Regions from separate parts of the Pseudodesulfovibrio aespoeensis Aspo-2 genome, predicted to be linked through region 1. Evidence: riboswitches for the same ligand, from Rfam matches in the RefSeq annotation. Region 1 holds a riboswitch; the other holds the start of a gene.

The links. Region 1 has a riboswitch for cobalamin ahead of DAES_RS11565 (sirohydrochlorin cobaltochelatase). Riboswitches for the same ligand answer to the same signal wherever they lie in the genome.
Region 2: linked by a shared signal. The riboswitch ahead of metE (5-methyltetrahydropteroyltriglutamate--homocysteine S-methyltransferase) and the one ahead of DAES_RS11565 (sirohydrochlorin cobaltochelatase) in region 1 are both predicted to bind cobalamin.

Annotation. Positions count from the first base shown of each region.
Region 1 is NC_014844.1:2,492,449-2,499,769, reverse strand. Features, by position in the region: gene DAES_RS11575 (ABC transporter ATP-binding protein) at 1-698, opposite strand, end outside; gene DAES_RS11570 (FecCD family ABC transporter permease) at 691-1,740, opposite strand; gene DAES_RS11565 (sirohydrochlorin cobaltochelatase) at 1,747-2,748, opposite strand; cobalamin riboswitch at 2,886-3,064, opposite strand; gene DAES_RS11560 (chemotaxis protein CheA) at 3,083-4,774, opposite strand; gene DAES_RS11555 (Hpt domain-containing protein) at 4,784-5,509, opposite strand; gene DAES_RS11550 (response regulator) at 5,524-5,919, opposite strand; gene DAES_RS11545 (TrmH family RNA methyltransferase) at 6,094-6,714, shown strand; gene DAES_RS11540 (L-threonylcarbamoyladenylate synthase) at 6,959-7,321, shown strand, end outside.
Region 2 is NC_014844.1:2,825,156-2,832,476, reverse strand. Features, by position in the region: gene metE (5-methyltetrahydropteroyltriglutamate--homocysteine S-methyltransferase) at 1-1,766, opposite strand, end outside; cobalamin riboswitch at 1,869-2,035, opposite strand; gene DAES_RS13180 (TOBE domain-containing protein) at 2,138-3,196, opposite strand; gene modA (molybdate ABC transporter substrate-binding protein) at 3,370-4,107, shown strand; gene modB (molybdate ABC transporter permease subunit) at 4,111-4,767, shown strand; gene DAES_RS13165 (ATP-binding cassette domain-containing protein) at 4,764-5,426, shown strand; gene DAES_RS13160 (FprA family A-type flavoprotein) at 5,503-6,678, opposite strand; gene DAES_RS13155 (GlsB/YeaQ/YmgE family stress response membrane protein) at 7,079-7,318, opposite strand.

The DNA.
Region 1 (7,321 bases):
GGGGTGAGAGTGGCATCCGGGCTGCCCTGCGTGTGGACCGCGCCGTGGGCGAGCATGACGATGCGGTCGCAGCAGGTGGCGGCCAGATTGAGGTCGTGGAGCACGGCGACCACCGTGCGCCCATCCTGGCGGGCCAGCCGGCCAAGTTCGGCCATGACGGCCAGCCCGTGCCGGATGTCCATACTCGAAGTGGGCTCGTCCAGCAAGAGGCCCGGCGTGGCCTGGGCCAGGGCCCTGGCCACCACGGTGCGCTGGCGTTCGCCGCCCGAAAGCTCGGCCAGGGTGCGGCTGGCCAGATGGGCCACGTCCGTGGCCTCCATGGCCGAAGAGACAGCGGCCATGTCCGCGTCCGAGGGGCGCGAGAACCGGGGGATGTGCGGGTGGCGGCCCATGAGCACGGTCGCGCGCACCGTGAAGGGAAAGTTGCAGTCAAACCCCTGCGGCACCAAGGCGGTCAGCCGGGCCATGGCCGCCGGGCGTACCTCGGACACCGGCGCGCCGTTGATCAGCACGCTGCCAGAAGAGGGCGATTTGAATCCGGCCAGGAGGTCGAGCAGGGTGGATTTGCCGCTGCCGTTGGGACCGACCACGGCGTGGAACAACCCTGGCCCAAACTCAAGGTCGAGCCCGCGCAGGACCGGCGTGGGGCCATGGGCGAAGCCGAGGGCGCGCGCGGTGTAGGTGACGGCCTCAGTCATGCCGCCTCCCGGCGCGGGTGCGGCTGAACAGCCAGCAGAAGACCGGCCCGCCGATCAGGGCCGTGAGCACCCCGATGGGCACCTCGTGGGGCAGGACCGCCCGGGTCAGGGTGTCCGCGGCCAGCAGGAGCATGCCTCCGCACAGCCCGGAGGCGGGCAGCAGCCAGCGGTTGTCCGGCCCGGTCACCAGCCGCATCAGATGCGGCACCACCAGCCCGACAAAGCCGATGACCCCCGACACCGAGACGCAGACCGCGCTCATGAGCGAGGCCGTGAGCAGCAGGACGAGGCGAACCCGGCCCGTGTTCACGCCCAGGCTCCTGGCCTGGAGCGCGCCCAGGCTCATGATGTTCAGGTCGCGGGCCAGGAGGAGGCAGACGGCGAAGCCGGGCAGGCAGACCGCGCCGGTGAGCAGGGCGTCGCCCCAGGTGCGCGAGACAAAGCTGCCCATGAGCCAGAAAACGATGACCGCCACGCGCTCGTCGGCCAGATACTTGATGAAGCTCAAGCCCGCCGAGAGGATGGCCGAGACGATGACCCCGGAGAGGATCAGGTTGACCGGCGAGAGCTCGCCGTCGCGCCCGGCCATGGCGATGACCGCCAGCAGGGTCAGGCAGGCGCCGATGAACGCCGTCAGGATCAGGGTGGCCGGGCCGAGGAAGGTCAGCCCCAGGAGCAGGGCCAGGGCCGCGCCAAAGGCTGCGCCCGACGACACTCCCAGGGTGAAGGGATCGGCCAGCGGGTTGAGCAGCAGCCCCTGGAAGACCGCGCCCGCCACGGCCAGGGCCGCGCCCACGAAGATCGAGGTCAGGATGCGCGGCAGCCGCACCTCAAGGACCACGCCCGCTGTGAGCGGGTCCAGGGAATCCGCCGCCCCCCGCAGCCAGCCCCAGACAATGGCGAGCACCTCGCCCGGAGTGATGGCGATGAACCCCATGCCCGTGGCCGCGACCGCAAGGACGCACAGCCCTGCCGCGAGCAGCAGGAGCGTCAGTCCGGTCCGGGCCTTTTGGCGCGGGTATGGGCGGGGGGCGGTGGTCATGGTCGTCTAGCGGAGCAGTCCGGACTGGCTCATGGCGTCCTTGAGATGGTCCACATAGAGGTCGGCCCAGGCGTCGTTAGCGCCCAGGCCCGTCAGGTCGGTGGTGACCTGGTACCCGGCCTTGGTCAGGATGATCTTCCAGGCGTCGTCCTCGTCGCCCGCCATGTCGTTGGAGGCGTGGTCGCCCGCCACCACCATGAGCGGCTTGAGCAGGACTTTTTTCACCTTGGCCGCCTTGAGTCCGGCCAGGATGTCGTCAAAGGCGGGATAGCCCTCCACGCAGGCCGCGAACACGGGCACATCGTAGGCCTCGTTCATCTGTTTCTGCAATTCCGCGTAAATGCCGGTGGAGAAGAAGTCGTTGCCGTGGCCCATGTAGATCAGGGCGGCGCGCATGGTCTTGGCCCGGTCCACGTCCGCCTTGAGGGCCTTGACCCCGGCGGCGATGTCGTCGGTGTAGGGGTAGGCGTCGCCGGGCATGCCCAGCGCCGGACGGCCCAGGCGGAGGGCGGCAAAGGGGGCGGACTTGGCCTTGACCGTGCGTATGGAGTCGAGCGCGATCATGAGCCCTTTGAGGTCCTCGAACTCCTCGCCCGCAAAGACATGCAGCGACTGGACCGTGATGTCGCGGAAGCCCTCGTTTTGCAGGTCGGCGATGGTGGCCAGGGGCGTTTTCACGGACAACACTTCTGCGGGCACGCCGGGGTTGTCCTTGATCCAGGCCGCATCGTCGCGCCGCTCGTGCCAGATGGAGCGGATGGTGCTTGAGGTGAAGGCGAGGCGCACCGGGATGCCGGGGTTGGCCAGCTCCACCCGCGTCCTGATGTTCAGGATGGAGCCGAGGGCCTCGGGGTAGGAGGTGCCGAAGGCGGCTAGGACAATGGCCTGCCTGACCGGGCCGCTGTGGCCGTGTCCGGCCCGGGCGGGCAGAGAGAACAGGCAGACAAAGGCAAGGGAGAGTGCGTAGGTCAGGATGCAGGCAGGAATGTGGAAATGGGAACGAGTCATGATTCCTCCTCGTCGGGAGGGGCTGGTTGGCGGGAAAAGAAAACGCCCCTTCCCCGCATGCGGCAGCGAGGAAGGGGAACCGTATTTTTCCCTTCAAATACCTATGGATGGCAAGCCCTCGTGCCATCGGAGGCAGACCGTGGAAACGGGCTCAGGCAGGTCTTCCGGCTGGCTCCTCCCGTCTTCGCCTTCCCGGGCCTTCCCAGTGGCATGAATGAAGACGGTTCATGAGAGCGTCACGGCGGCGGGTCCGCTCCCGATTTGCACGGGATTCCCTTTTCAATCCTTGGTGGACACCTGAGACTGGCTAACTATGCCCACAGGGGTGGCCAAGTCAAGATGTTCGCGCCATGGCGCGCCGTTCCTGGAAGTATTGCAGGATTTCCTCGGTGTCGATGACCAGGGCGTCGGATTCGCCCATCATGCCGTAGCCGAGGATGGGCACATGGAAGATTTCCTCGACCGGCACGGTGAAGCCGGTGATGACCACCTGTTGCTGCCTGAGGACTTCGTCCACCAGGATGGCGGCCTTGTAGTCGCCCACCCGGACCACGATGGCCTGGGCCATCTCGATGTCGGTCACCTCCGGGGTGAGCCCCAGCAGGTCGGCCAGCCGCAGCAGCGAGTGGACCTCGCCGCGCACGTCCACGGTTTCGCGCCCGTCGGGTAGCTCCACCACGTCGTGGATCTTGGGCATGTATATCTCGACCACGTCGCGGCTGGGGACGATGAAGGTGTCGCCGCCCACCTTGCAGACCAGGGCTTCCACGATGCCCTCGTTGGCCGAGCGGTCCAGGGGGATGGAGATGGTGAAGGCCGCGCCCTTGCCCAGCGTGCTCTCGATGGCGATGTCGCCGTCAAGGGTGTTGCGGATGGAGTTGACCACCGCGTCCATGCCCACGCCGCGCCCGGAGACATCGGTGATAGTCTCGGCTGTGGAGAAGCCCGATTGGAGCACGAACTGGAGGATTTCCGCTGTCTCGTAGTGCTTGTCCGGGTCGGCAAGTCCTTTTTCCAGGGCCTTGTTCAGGATGCGGTCCGGGTCCAGTCCGCGTCCGTCGTCGCGCACCTGGATAAAGGCGGTGTCGCCCTTGCGCCAGGCCGCGAGGATGACGTTGCCGGTCTCGTCCTTGCCTGCCTGCTTGCGGCCCTCGGTGGTCTCCAGGCCATGGTCCACCGCATTGCGCAGCAGGTGCACCAGGGGCTCGTTGAGACTCTCGACAATGGTCTTGTCCAGGGCCAGGTCATCGCCCTGCACGGTGAATTCGAGTCTTTTGCCGATCTTCTGGCTCAGGCTCCTGACCAGCCGGTGCATGGGCATGAAAATCTGTTTCAGGGGCACCAGTCGGATGGCGTCCACCTCTTTTTGCAAGCGGCTGATGACGTTGTCGAGCTCGCGCAGCGACGCGGCCATCTGGGCGAGATTGCGCGCCCCGCCCTGGGCGATGACCGCGTAGGTGACCATGAGCTTGCCCACCAGCTCGATGACCCGGTCCAGCCGGTCCGTGGGCACGCGGATGGACGAGATGGCCTGGGTTGCGGGTGTGCCGCCCTTGGTCTTGGGGTCGCATTTGACGTCCGGTTCGGACTCCTGCTCCGGGTCGGCTTGCTCCCCTGTCTCCTGGGCATCGAGGTCGCACTTTGGCTCCCCTTCGGCCATGGCTGCGGGGTCCATGAAGGCCCTGGCCGCCTCGGCCTCGTCCTCGAAGTCCGGCCTGGCTATGGCCTTGCTCCTGGGTGCGTTCCTGCCAAGGGATGTTGCGTCGGTGTGGAGCAGGCCGCCCACGGCGAAGAGGAACCGCTTTTGCGCCTCGCACACGCCGAGCATGGCCGTGACGATATCATCGTTGACCGGGGTGATGCCGTCGGTCAGCATGTCGAGAATGGTGATGACGCTCGCGCTGGAGAGCTTCATGTGGGACAGGCCGAGCGCATTGACCGCTTCTCCGGCACCGGAGCCGGAGCTGGCCACGTCGAGAATCTGTTTCTCGATGTCTTCTATGCACTTGCTGATGCTGTCCTGCATGGAATCTCCTTACTGGGTCGTGAAATAGGTGTCTTCGTCGGGATAGACGGCGATGGTGGTATCAAATCCCCAGGCGTAGAAGGTCTGCTTGGCGGCGGGGCTCAGTCCGCAGGCCGCGATCTTGAAGGTGGAACCCATGCTGGCCACCATGGCCCAGGCAGTGGAGCCGAAGGTGAGCACGCCGGTCAGGTCGATCAGGATTTTGTCGCCGGGCTCGACCCCCATGATGGCCGAGATGACGGGCTTGAACTGTCGGTCCAGATGGACGCGATGGTCGCGCACCCGGATGATGGTCACGGAGTCGCGTGTCTCCACTGTGACTCCTGCCCCGGTCTCTGCGGCAGCCACCGGGCCGCTGCTTGACGCCTCGGTGATGAGCGCCAGGACTTCCTCCTGTTCCTCCTCGTCCACGGCATCGTCCCGGAGCTGTTCGAGCACCTGGAAGATCATGTTGATCCCGCGCGAGAGCAGGGTCAGGTTGTACTGGGTCGGCTCCACATCTCCGGACTGCACCTTTTTCAGGAAATCCTCGATCTTGTGGGTGAAGTGTGAGGCTGGCTCGAATCCGACCATGAAGCCGGTCACGCCCTTGATGGTGTGCAGGGGGCGTGAAAGAATCTCGATGCCCTGAGCCACCTCGCTGACTTCGAGCAGTTCCAGCCCCTCCATTACCTGGGGATAGTACTTGTCGTTGACCTCGGAGAAGAACTCCTCGACCATCGGGTCGTCGCTCATGCTCTTTTCCCTGTCTACTTGGTAAGAAGATTGAGCTTCTCAAGCTCCTTGTAGAGCTTTTCCTTGACCACGGGCTTGACAATGTAGGCCGAGGCCTCGCCGTCGTAGAAGGATCTCATGACCGTCTGCGGATCGTCCAGCGCCGTGGTCATGATCACCTTGACCCGTGGCCGCAGGTCTTCGTCGGCCTCCAGTTTTCTGATCTGCTTGAGGGCCTCGATGCCGTCCACCTCGGGCATCATGATATCCATGAGGATGAGGCCATAGGGCTGGTTTTCCCTGTGGGCCAGCTTGAATGCCTCTATGGCCTCGCGTCCGTTGACCACGATCTCAACCTCGAAGAGGGTCATGAGGAAAGATTTCAGAACCTTCCGGCTCAGGAATTCATCCTCGACTATGAGTGCTCGCATCGGTGTCCCCTGATTCTCAGACATGTAAAATCATCACCATTGTTTTCCTATGTAATGGAAAAATTTGTCAATAAATAGCTGCAAAAAATAATGCCTCAAGCCGAAGTGCGCCGAATGCGCGCCGTGTGCGCGGGCGGCTTGCATAACGGCATGAAGATCAGGTACCAAACCGGCATGCAAAGCGAAATATCCGACAAGAGAAAACAGCGGATCGACCAAGTGCTCGCCAGAAGGCAAAAAGACCTGACCCTGGTCATGGACAATATCTGGGACCCGCACAACGTCTCCGCCGTGCTGCGCAGCTGCGACGCCTTTGGCGTGTCCGATGTTCATCTCTACTACACCACCTCGCAGTGGCCGGACCTGGGCAAGAAGAGCTCGGGCTCGGCCATGAAGTGGATACGGCTCATCCGCCATGTGGACGCAGCGACCATGGTCGGCAATCTGGTCGGGGGCGGCGGTTCGGCTCATGATGGCGGGCAGATCCTGCGCACCGGGTTTTCGGCCACGGCCAGGCCGGTCATGGACTTCGACTTCACCATCCCCACGGCCATCATCCTGAGCAACGAGCACCGGGGCACCTCGCCGGAACTGGCCGCCCTGGTGCCCGACGAGGTCTACATCCCCATGCAGGGCATGGTCCAGAGCCTCAATGTTTCGGTGGCCGCCGCCATCATCCTCTACGAGGCCTTCACCCAGCGGAAGCGGGCAGGCCTCTACGACGCCCCCTCGTTCAGCGACGAGGAGCTGGCCGCGCTGCGGGCCGAGTGGCGGACCGTGCAGCGGGGACAATGAAGCGGGGACAATGAATTTGAGGATGATGCAGTTGAGGATGATGCAGTTGAGGATGATGCAGTTAAGGATGATGTAGTTGAGGATAATCAGGCGCTGGGCATAAGCCCGGCGAGGCGCGGGCGGGTTTTTTTAATTGAAACACAGCCCGTTCAGGTATACATATTCCGCCAAGTTTCCATGCCCGGCCCCGCAGCCGCGCCCGGCGGCAAAGGCCATTCGGTCAGAACAAGGAATGGAGGGACGCGTGCAGAATCTACTCAAGGCCATGACCGCAGGCGACGTGGTCGTCTATCCGACCGAGACGCTCTACGCGCTGGGGTGCGATGCCACCAGCGAGGCCGCCTGCGAGAAGGTCATGGACATCAAGGGGCGCTCCGCGGTCAAGCCGCTGCCGCTGATCATCGGCGGGGTGGACATGCTCGGGCTGGTCACGGACGACAGGCCAGCGGCTCTGCTAGAGCTTGCCAGTTCCTTCTGGCCCGGCCCGCTCTCCATCCTGGTCAAGGCGCTGCCCGAACTGCCGTCCTGTTTGTCCGACGAGGACGGCTACACCTCGGTGCGCTGGAGCGGCCATCCCTTTGCCTCCGAACTTTCGCGCCGACTGCGC
Region 2 (7,321 bases), 330 kb from region 1:
TCGAGGTCGCGGACCTCGTCGCGCACGGCCAGCGCGATCTGGCGGCAGACCTCGCTCCTTGGAATGTCGTCGCGGACAAAGCTCCAGCAGAGGATGGTCACGGGTCCGGTCAGCATCCCTTTCATGGGGCGGTCGGTCAGGCTCTGGGCGTAGACGGCCCAGTCCACCGTCATCGGCCCTGGCCGGGACACGTCGCCGAAGATGACCGGCGGCTTGACGCAGCGGCTGCCATAACTCTGGACCCACCCATTGCTGGTGAAGCAGAAGCCGTCGAGCTGTTGGCCGAAATACTCCACCATGTCGTTTCGTTCGGGTTCGCCGTGGACCAGGACATCGAGGTCCAGCCGCTCCTGGCGGCCCACGGTCTCCTTTATCTGTCGGCGCATCGCCTCTTGGTAGCTGGCGTCGGAGAGTTCTCCCCGCTTGTGCGCCAGCCGGGCCTGCCTGATTTCGGCGGTCTGGGGATACGAGCCGATGGTCGTGGTCGGGAAGAGGGGCAGCCCCATCCGCGCCTGCTGGGCCGTGGCCCGCGCAACGGCGGGCGAGGTGCGGGTGAGCATGGATTCGTCAATGGCCAACAAGCGTTGCGCCACAGCGGGATTGTGCACCAGGGCACTTCCGTTTCGTGCGGCCAGAACGGCTCGGTTCTCGGCGAACAGGGCTGGCGCGGCGGCGCTCCCATGCCCTTTCAGGGCAGCCACTTCGGCGCATTTCTGGACGGCAAAGGCCATCCATTGCTTGAGGGACGGATCCAGTGCGTTCTCGCTCTCGACATCCATGGGCGCATGGAGCAGCGAACAGCTGGAGGCGACCATCACCCGGTCCTCACCCAGAGCGGCGCAGGCAATGTCCACGAGCCTCGCCGACGCGTCGAGGTCTGTCCGCCAGATGTTGCGGCCATTCACCAGCCCGAGGGAAAGGTGCATGCTCTGCGGCATGACGGCAAGGGTTTCTTGGAGCTGGGCGCGTCCCCGGACGAGGTCCAGGTGCAGGGCGTCCACGGGCAGCGAGACAGCCAGGCCAAGGTTTTCCCGCAACTCCCCGAAGTAGGTCGCGAGCAGGATTTGCGAGGGGCCGCACGCCTTGGCGAGCTGCGCATAGGCATGGCGGGCGGCTTCTGCGGCCTGTGGGGGCAGGTCGAGGCACAGGGCGGGCTCGTCCAGCTGCACCCACCGGGCCTGGCCGGCCAGTTCACCGAGGATGTCGCAATAGGCCCTGGTCAATGCCTCCATATGGTCCCAGCGGCTGACGCCGCCAACCTCTCTGGCAAGGAGCAGGAAGGTGAGGGGGCCCACCAGGATCGGTCTCGGGTTGTAGCCAAGGCCAACGGCCCGATGAATGTCCCGGGCAAGCTGGCCGGACGTTCCGGTGAAGGTTGTATCCGGCCCTATCTCCGGGACAATGTAGTGGTAGTTCGAGTCGAACCATTTGGTCATGGTCATGGCAGGGACATTGGCGTCCGCGTCGCCGCGGGCCATGCGGAAATACGTGTCAAGACCGCTGCCGCCGCCGTGTCCCAGGAACCGCTCCGGGACGGCCCCGACCATGATGGCCGTGTCCAGCACATGGTCATACAGGGAATGATCCCCGACGCAGACCGAGTCCAGCCCGGCCTGGGCCTGGATCGCCCAGTGCCTTTCCTTCAGTTCCCACGCCACAGACAGAAGCCCGCTCTCGTCAAGCCTGCCCTGCCAGAAATCCTCCAAAGCCCATTTGAGTTCGCGGCCTGTTCCCATTCTGGGAAAACCAAGTACGTGCGCGTTCATGTCCACTCCATTTTACAAGGTGTCAGACAAGGAGTTTCCAGCCAGCTCCGGGCGGGTCAACGTCCGAAGCAGATGGTCCGCGACCGCAAACGGGCGCGGGCCGGAACACATCCAGGCAAGACGTCTTCTGGCTCCCGGCCCCATGCATGCCCGCACCCTTCCCCTGACGGGTGGATGCGGGCGGGTTTTGCCGGTTACAGCGGCGCGTCCGCAACGGTTTTTCACCGTTTTCCGTTTCTTGCCATATGCATATATCAAGATTAACAGATATACAGCTTCCGCGCTCTTGGCAAACGGAAATGTGGCGGGTGTCCCGACCACAGCTCCAACTTCCTGTCCACGGACTTCATCATGTAGCGGGGGGGGCGAACCTACCGGATGGCGTTGAGGACCACCGAGAGGCTCTTGAACCAGAAATCCACCTCGTCTCCCGGTTGCAGGGCCATGTCCCGTGCGCTCTGGCCGGAAACCAGGGCGCAGACTTCGGTCCCTTCTTCGAGGCGTCCGGTGATCTCCGCGATCACGGGCGAATCGAGCACGCGCAGGACTGTCCCTGGCAGGCGGTTTCGGGCGCTCCCTGACACCGTCTGTCCGGCGCGCATGACATTGACCAGCGGGGCCTTGACCGTGGCCACGATGGGAGTGCCGACCTCAAGGCGCATGGCGCGCATGCTGTCGGCGGTGATCACGGCGTGGATGGTGACGCCGGATCGGCTCTGCATGCTTACCTCGGCCATCACGGTATCGGCCAGCAGGGCTGTCACATGCCCGATGAAGGAGTTGCGGGCGCTGCTGCGCGTGCGCATGTCGGTCTGGGCGAGCCGGACGATGGCGGTCACATCCTCCTGGGTGAACTGTTGCAGGCCCGATGCGAAATCCAGCGACGACTGGCCGAGCACGGGCTTGATCACGGCCAGCGGCACGCCGCCGCGCAGCATCTCCACCACGCGGGAGTTGCGCAGCACGCGCGGGTTGGCCAGCTCCCTGGGCAGCCCGCATTCCTTGCCGCGTTCATAGCAGATCCGCCGCAGATATCCTGCATCAAGGTGAAAGAACTGCCCCCTGAGGCCGCAGGCCATGGGGCTTTCCAGTACCCGCTCCAACTCGGCGCAGAAATTCTCGGGCAGCGGCACCTCTCGCGTGCTTTCCTTCAGGCCGAGATGCACCACGCCGCGTTGCATGTCGAAGGCGGTGCGGTCATCAAGGGCCAGCACCTCGCCCAGCCGCGCCCCCGTGTGCCGGAGCAGGAGAAAAGTCAGCCCGACCCGCTCTCGCGCCCGGACGCTGTCGGGCCGTCTGGCGCTGCTTCGCCATATGGCGAAGGCGTCGGTGAGTTTTTGGAGCTGCTGCGCGTCGAGGTGATGCACGTCGTCGGCAACGCTGAACAGCTCGCGCTGGCAGTGGCGGGGGACCATTCTGGATTTTGGCATGGCGTGTCCGGGTATGGTCACGCTTTTTCCCAATTGCGTGACACGGTTGCGTTGTGTGTCGATACGTTCATATATGAGGCCAAGGTTTGCACAGGTACCGGTCAAAGTAAAGAAACCCGCAACCCGCACCCGCAATCCGCAACCCGCAACCCGCACCCCCCCGAGGAAGGACCATGAAACGGATAGCCCCATTCCTGCTTGTTCTTGCCCTTGTCCTGCCGTCGAGCGCCCTGGCCGCAGACTTGCTCATAGCCCAGGCCGCCAACTTCACGTCGATCATGCAGGATGAGATCATCCCGGCCTTTGAGAAGGCCACGGGCCTGACCGTCCAGGCCACCTATGCCTCCACCGGCAAGCTGTACGGGCAGATCGTCAACGACGCCCCCTTTGACATGCTGCTGGCCGCCGACGAGAGCCGCCCGGACAAGCTCTATGCCGACGGCCTGGCCCAAAAACCCTTTGTCTACGCCCAGGGGCAGGTGGTGTTCTGGTCGCTCGACACGAAGCTGTGCGCACAGGGATGGAAGGCTGCGTTGCAGGACCCGGCGGTGAAGAAGATCGCCATCGCCAACACGGAGACCGCGCCCTACGGCACCTCGGCCATGAAGGCCCTGCAGGCCGCCGGGATCTGGGACGCGGTGCAGCCCAGGCTCGTGTTCGGCCAGTCCATTTCCCAGGTCTTCCAGTTCGCATCCTCGGGCGCGGCTGACGTGGGCTTCATCGCCTATTCCTCGATCTTCACGGAAGAGGGCAAGAAGGGCTGCTTTGTGGTCGTGGATGAGGCACCCCCGGTAGTCCAGGCGGGTTGCATCCTCAAGAAAGCGCCCAACCCCGAGGCGGCGGCGCGTTTTGCCGAATTTCTGGCCTCGCCGGAAGTGCAGGCCATGAAGCTGAAGTACGGATACAAATAGCCCATGGATTGGACACCACTCCTCCTCTCGGCGAAGCTGGCGTTCTGGACCATGGCGCTCATCCCGGTGCTGGCCGCTCCGCTGGCGTGTGTGCTGGCGTTTGGCCGGTTCCGGGGCAAGAGCGTCCTCGACGCCATTGTCACCCTGCCCATGGTCCTGCCGCCCACGGTCCTTGGATTCGGACTGCTCGTGGTCATGGGCCCGCGCGGGCTGGCCGGGGCGGCCTGGGAAGACCTGACCGGAGGCAGGCTGGTCTTCAGTTTTGCGGGCATTCTGATCGCCTCGCTGATCTTCAACCTGCCTTTCGCGGTCCAGCCCTTGCGCGCCTCCTTCGAAAAGATGGACTCGCGTCTGCTCGAAAGCGCCGCCATTCTCGGCCTCACGCCCGTGGCGACCTTCTTTCGGATCATCCTGCCCAACTGCATCGGCGGGCTGGCTGCGGCGTCCATCCTCGTCTTTGCCCACAGCCTTGGCGAGTTCGGCGTCATCCTCATGGTCGGCGGGAGCATTCCCGGCAAGACCCAGGTGGCGTCCATCGCCATCTTCGAGGCCGTGGAGGCCATGCGTTTCAACGACGCGTTCCTGATGTCGGCGACCCTGGTCCCGGTCAGCTTCGCGGTCCTCATGATCATCAACAAAATCAACGCGAGGCGGCCATGATGCTCTGTGCTGACATGACCAAGCGGCTCAAGCACTTCGATCTTGAACTGCGCTTCTCCTGCGCGCCCGGCCAGATCACCGCCGTGGTCGGGCCGTCCGGGGCAGGGAAGACCACCATGATCCGTCTGCTGGCCGGGCTGGAGCGCCCGGACTCCGGAGCCATCACCTTTGGCGGCCAGACCTGGGCCGACCCGGACTCCGGCGTCTTTGTCCCGGCCCGCAAGCGTGGGCTGAGCCTCGTGTTTCAGGAATACACCCTGTTCCCCCATCTCAATATCCGCAAGAACGTGGCCTTTGCCGCCACGGACATGGACCGGGTTGACGCGCTCATGGACATGTTCGGCATCCGGCACCTGGCAGCCAGCAAACCCGCCGCCATCTCGGGCGGGGAGCGGCAGCGGGCGGCGTTCTGTCAGGCCCTGGCCCGCGAGCCGGTCCTGCTGCTGCTCGACGAGCCATTCTCGGCCCTGGATGTGGCCACCCGCAGGAACCTGCGAGCCCGTCTCAAGGAGTTGAAGGGAGAGCTCGACATCCCCATCCTGCATGTCACCCACGATCTGGAGGAGGCCGTTTTCCTCGGCGACACCGTCATGGCCGTGGAAAACGGACAGGTCGCGCCCGACTGGCTGCACCGGCAGTGCCTGCTCCCGCAACAATAACGCAACAGGTTGGAACGACTGCGCCTTTGTGAAGGTTTCATGCCGGTCCTGGGTCGCCGTGCGCTGAAGCCAAAGGCTATGCCCGGAATCCGCTTTCGCGATGCTTGCTGGCGATCATGTCCGCAAGGGCGTCCAGCGAGGCGTATGTCTCGGCCTTGGGCAATCCCTTGCACAGGACCGGGTCCAGCACCTCGACCTTGAGGTTGGGGATCATCCCGGCAAGGGTCTCCACGGTCTTGCCGCCCCAGCCATATGACCCGATGATGGACAGGAATTTTGCCTTGGGCCGCAGGGCGTTGGCCAGGAACGCGGCATAGGCGGCCAGCGGGTGCGGCCCGGCGAGCACTGTCGGCACGCCAAGGACGATGCTTCCGGCATCGACCAGCGACATGGCCAGCTTCCCGATGTCGGTCACGGCCAGATTGAAGAGCTCGACCCGCACCCCGCGCTCTGCCAGCGCCGCCGTGAGGTGGTCGACCATGAGCCGGGTGCTGCCGTGCATGGAGACAAAGGGCAGGGTGACGACATTGCGCGCAGACGCGGACACCCATTCCCGATAGGCGTCCATGATCCAGCCCGGCTGGCCGTAAATCTGGCCGTGGCTGGGCGCTATGGTCTGGATGTCGTACCCGGACAGCTTGTCCACATTCTTGGCGATGACGTTGCGAAAGGGCATCATGATCTCGGCGAAATAGCGCTTGGCCGACTCGTGCACCCGGCACTGGTCCGTGACGAACAGGTCGCTGCTGGCGATGTGTGACCCGAAGAAGTCGCAGCTGAAGAGAATCTTGTCCTCGGCCAGATAGGTGACCATGGTTTCCGGCCAGTGGACCCAGGGCGTGTGGATGAAGGTGAGGGTCTTGTCGCCAAGGGAGAGCGTGTCCCCGTCCGCGGCGACGATGAAGGCGTCTTCGGGGATGGGCATGAGGTCCATGAGCATGGCCTTGGCCTTGGCCGTGGCCACGACCTTGGCTCCGGGGTGGCGGGCCAGGACCATGGGGATGGAGCCCGAATGGTCCTGCTCCGCATGGTGTGAGACGATGTAGTCGATCCTGGAAACGGTGTCGATCGCGGCCATGAGTGTCCCGGCAAAGTCCGGGTCCACGGCGTCGAGCAGGGCCGTCTTTTCGCTGCCCTGGATGAGATAGGCATTGTACGTCGTCCCGTCAGGCAGGGGGATGAGGGAGTCGAAAAGACGTCTGTCCCAGTCCACCACGCCGACCCAATATACCGATTCCACTATCTTTCTCATGGCAGTCTCCTTGCAGAGGGTGGGGGAATTGACCTGAAGCCCGGTCAGGTGCGGGCTCGCCAGCTGTGGCTGCCGCTGGTCATGGTCTGTGCATACACCAAATCTGACAGCAGCGACACGCCTTTGTCCAATCCGCTCAAAGGAAGTGCACAAGCCGAAAAATGAAAGCCCCCGCGATGCGGGGGCTGTTCGTAAATTTTGTCGAGATGTTGCCGTGTTACAACGCCTCAGCCAAAGGATTCCTGTTTGTTGGGTGTTGCCTGAAACCGAAGCCGATTCAAAGAATCATGGTTTTGTTTGGCGTTACCTGGAAACGTTCCTTTGTTCTTGGCTTCACCATACGCCACTTTGGCTGCGGCGCAAGTGTTTTTTTGCCCATGTCTGGCGTCATCTTCTGGCGTCATTTTCGGGCGAGGCTGATGAGAAAGAGCAGGATCACGGCCCCGGCAGTGGCCGTGATCAGCGATCCGAGCAGGCTCGTGGTCTGGAAGCCGAGCAGGCCGAAGGTCAGCCCGCCCACCACCGCGCCCACCACGCCGACAACCAGGTTGCCGACCAGCCCGAACCCTCCGCCTGTGGTTATCTTGCCCGCCAGGAATCCGGCCAGCAGGCCGATCAGCAGAAAAGCGACGATTCCCATGTG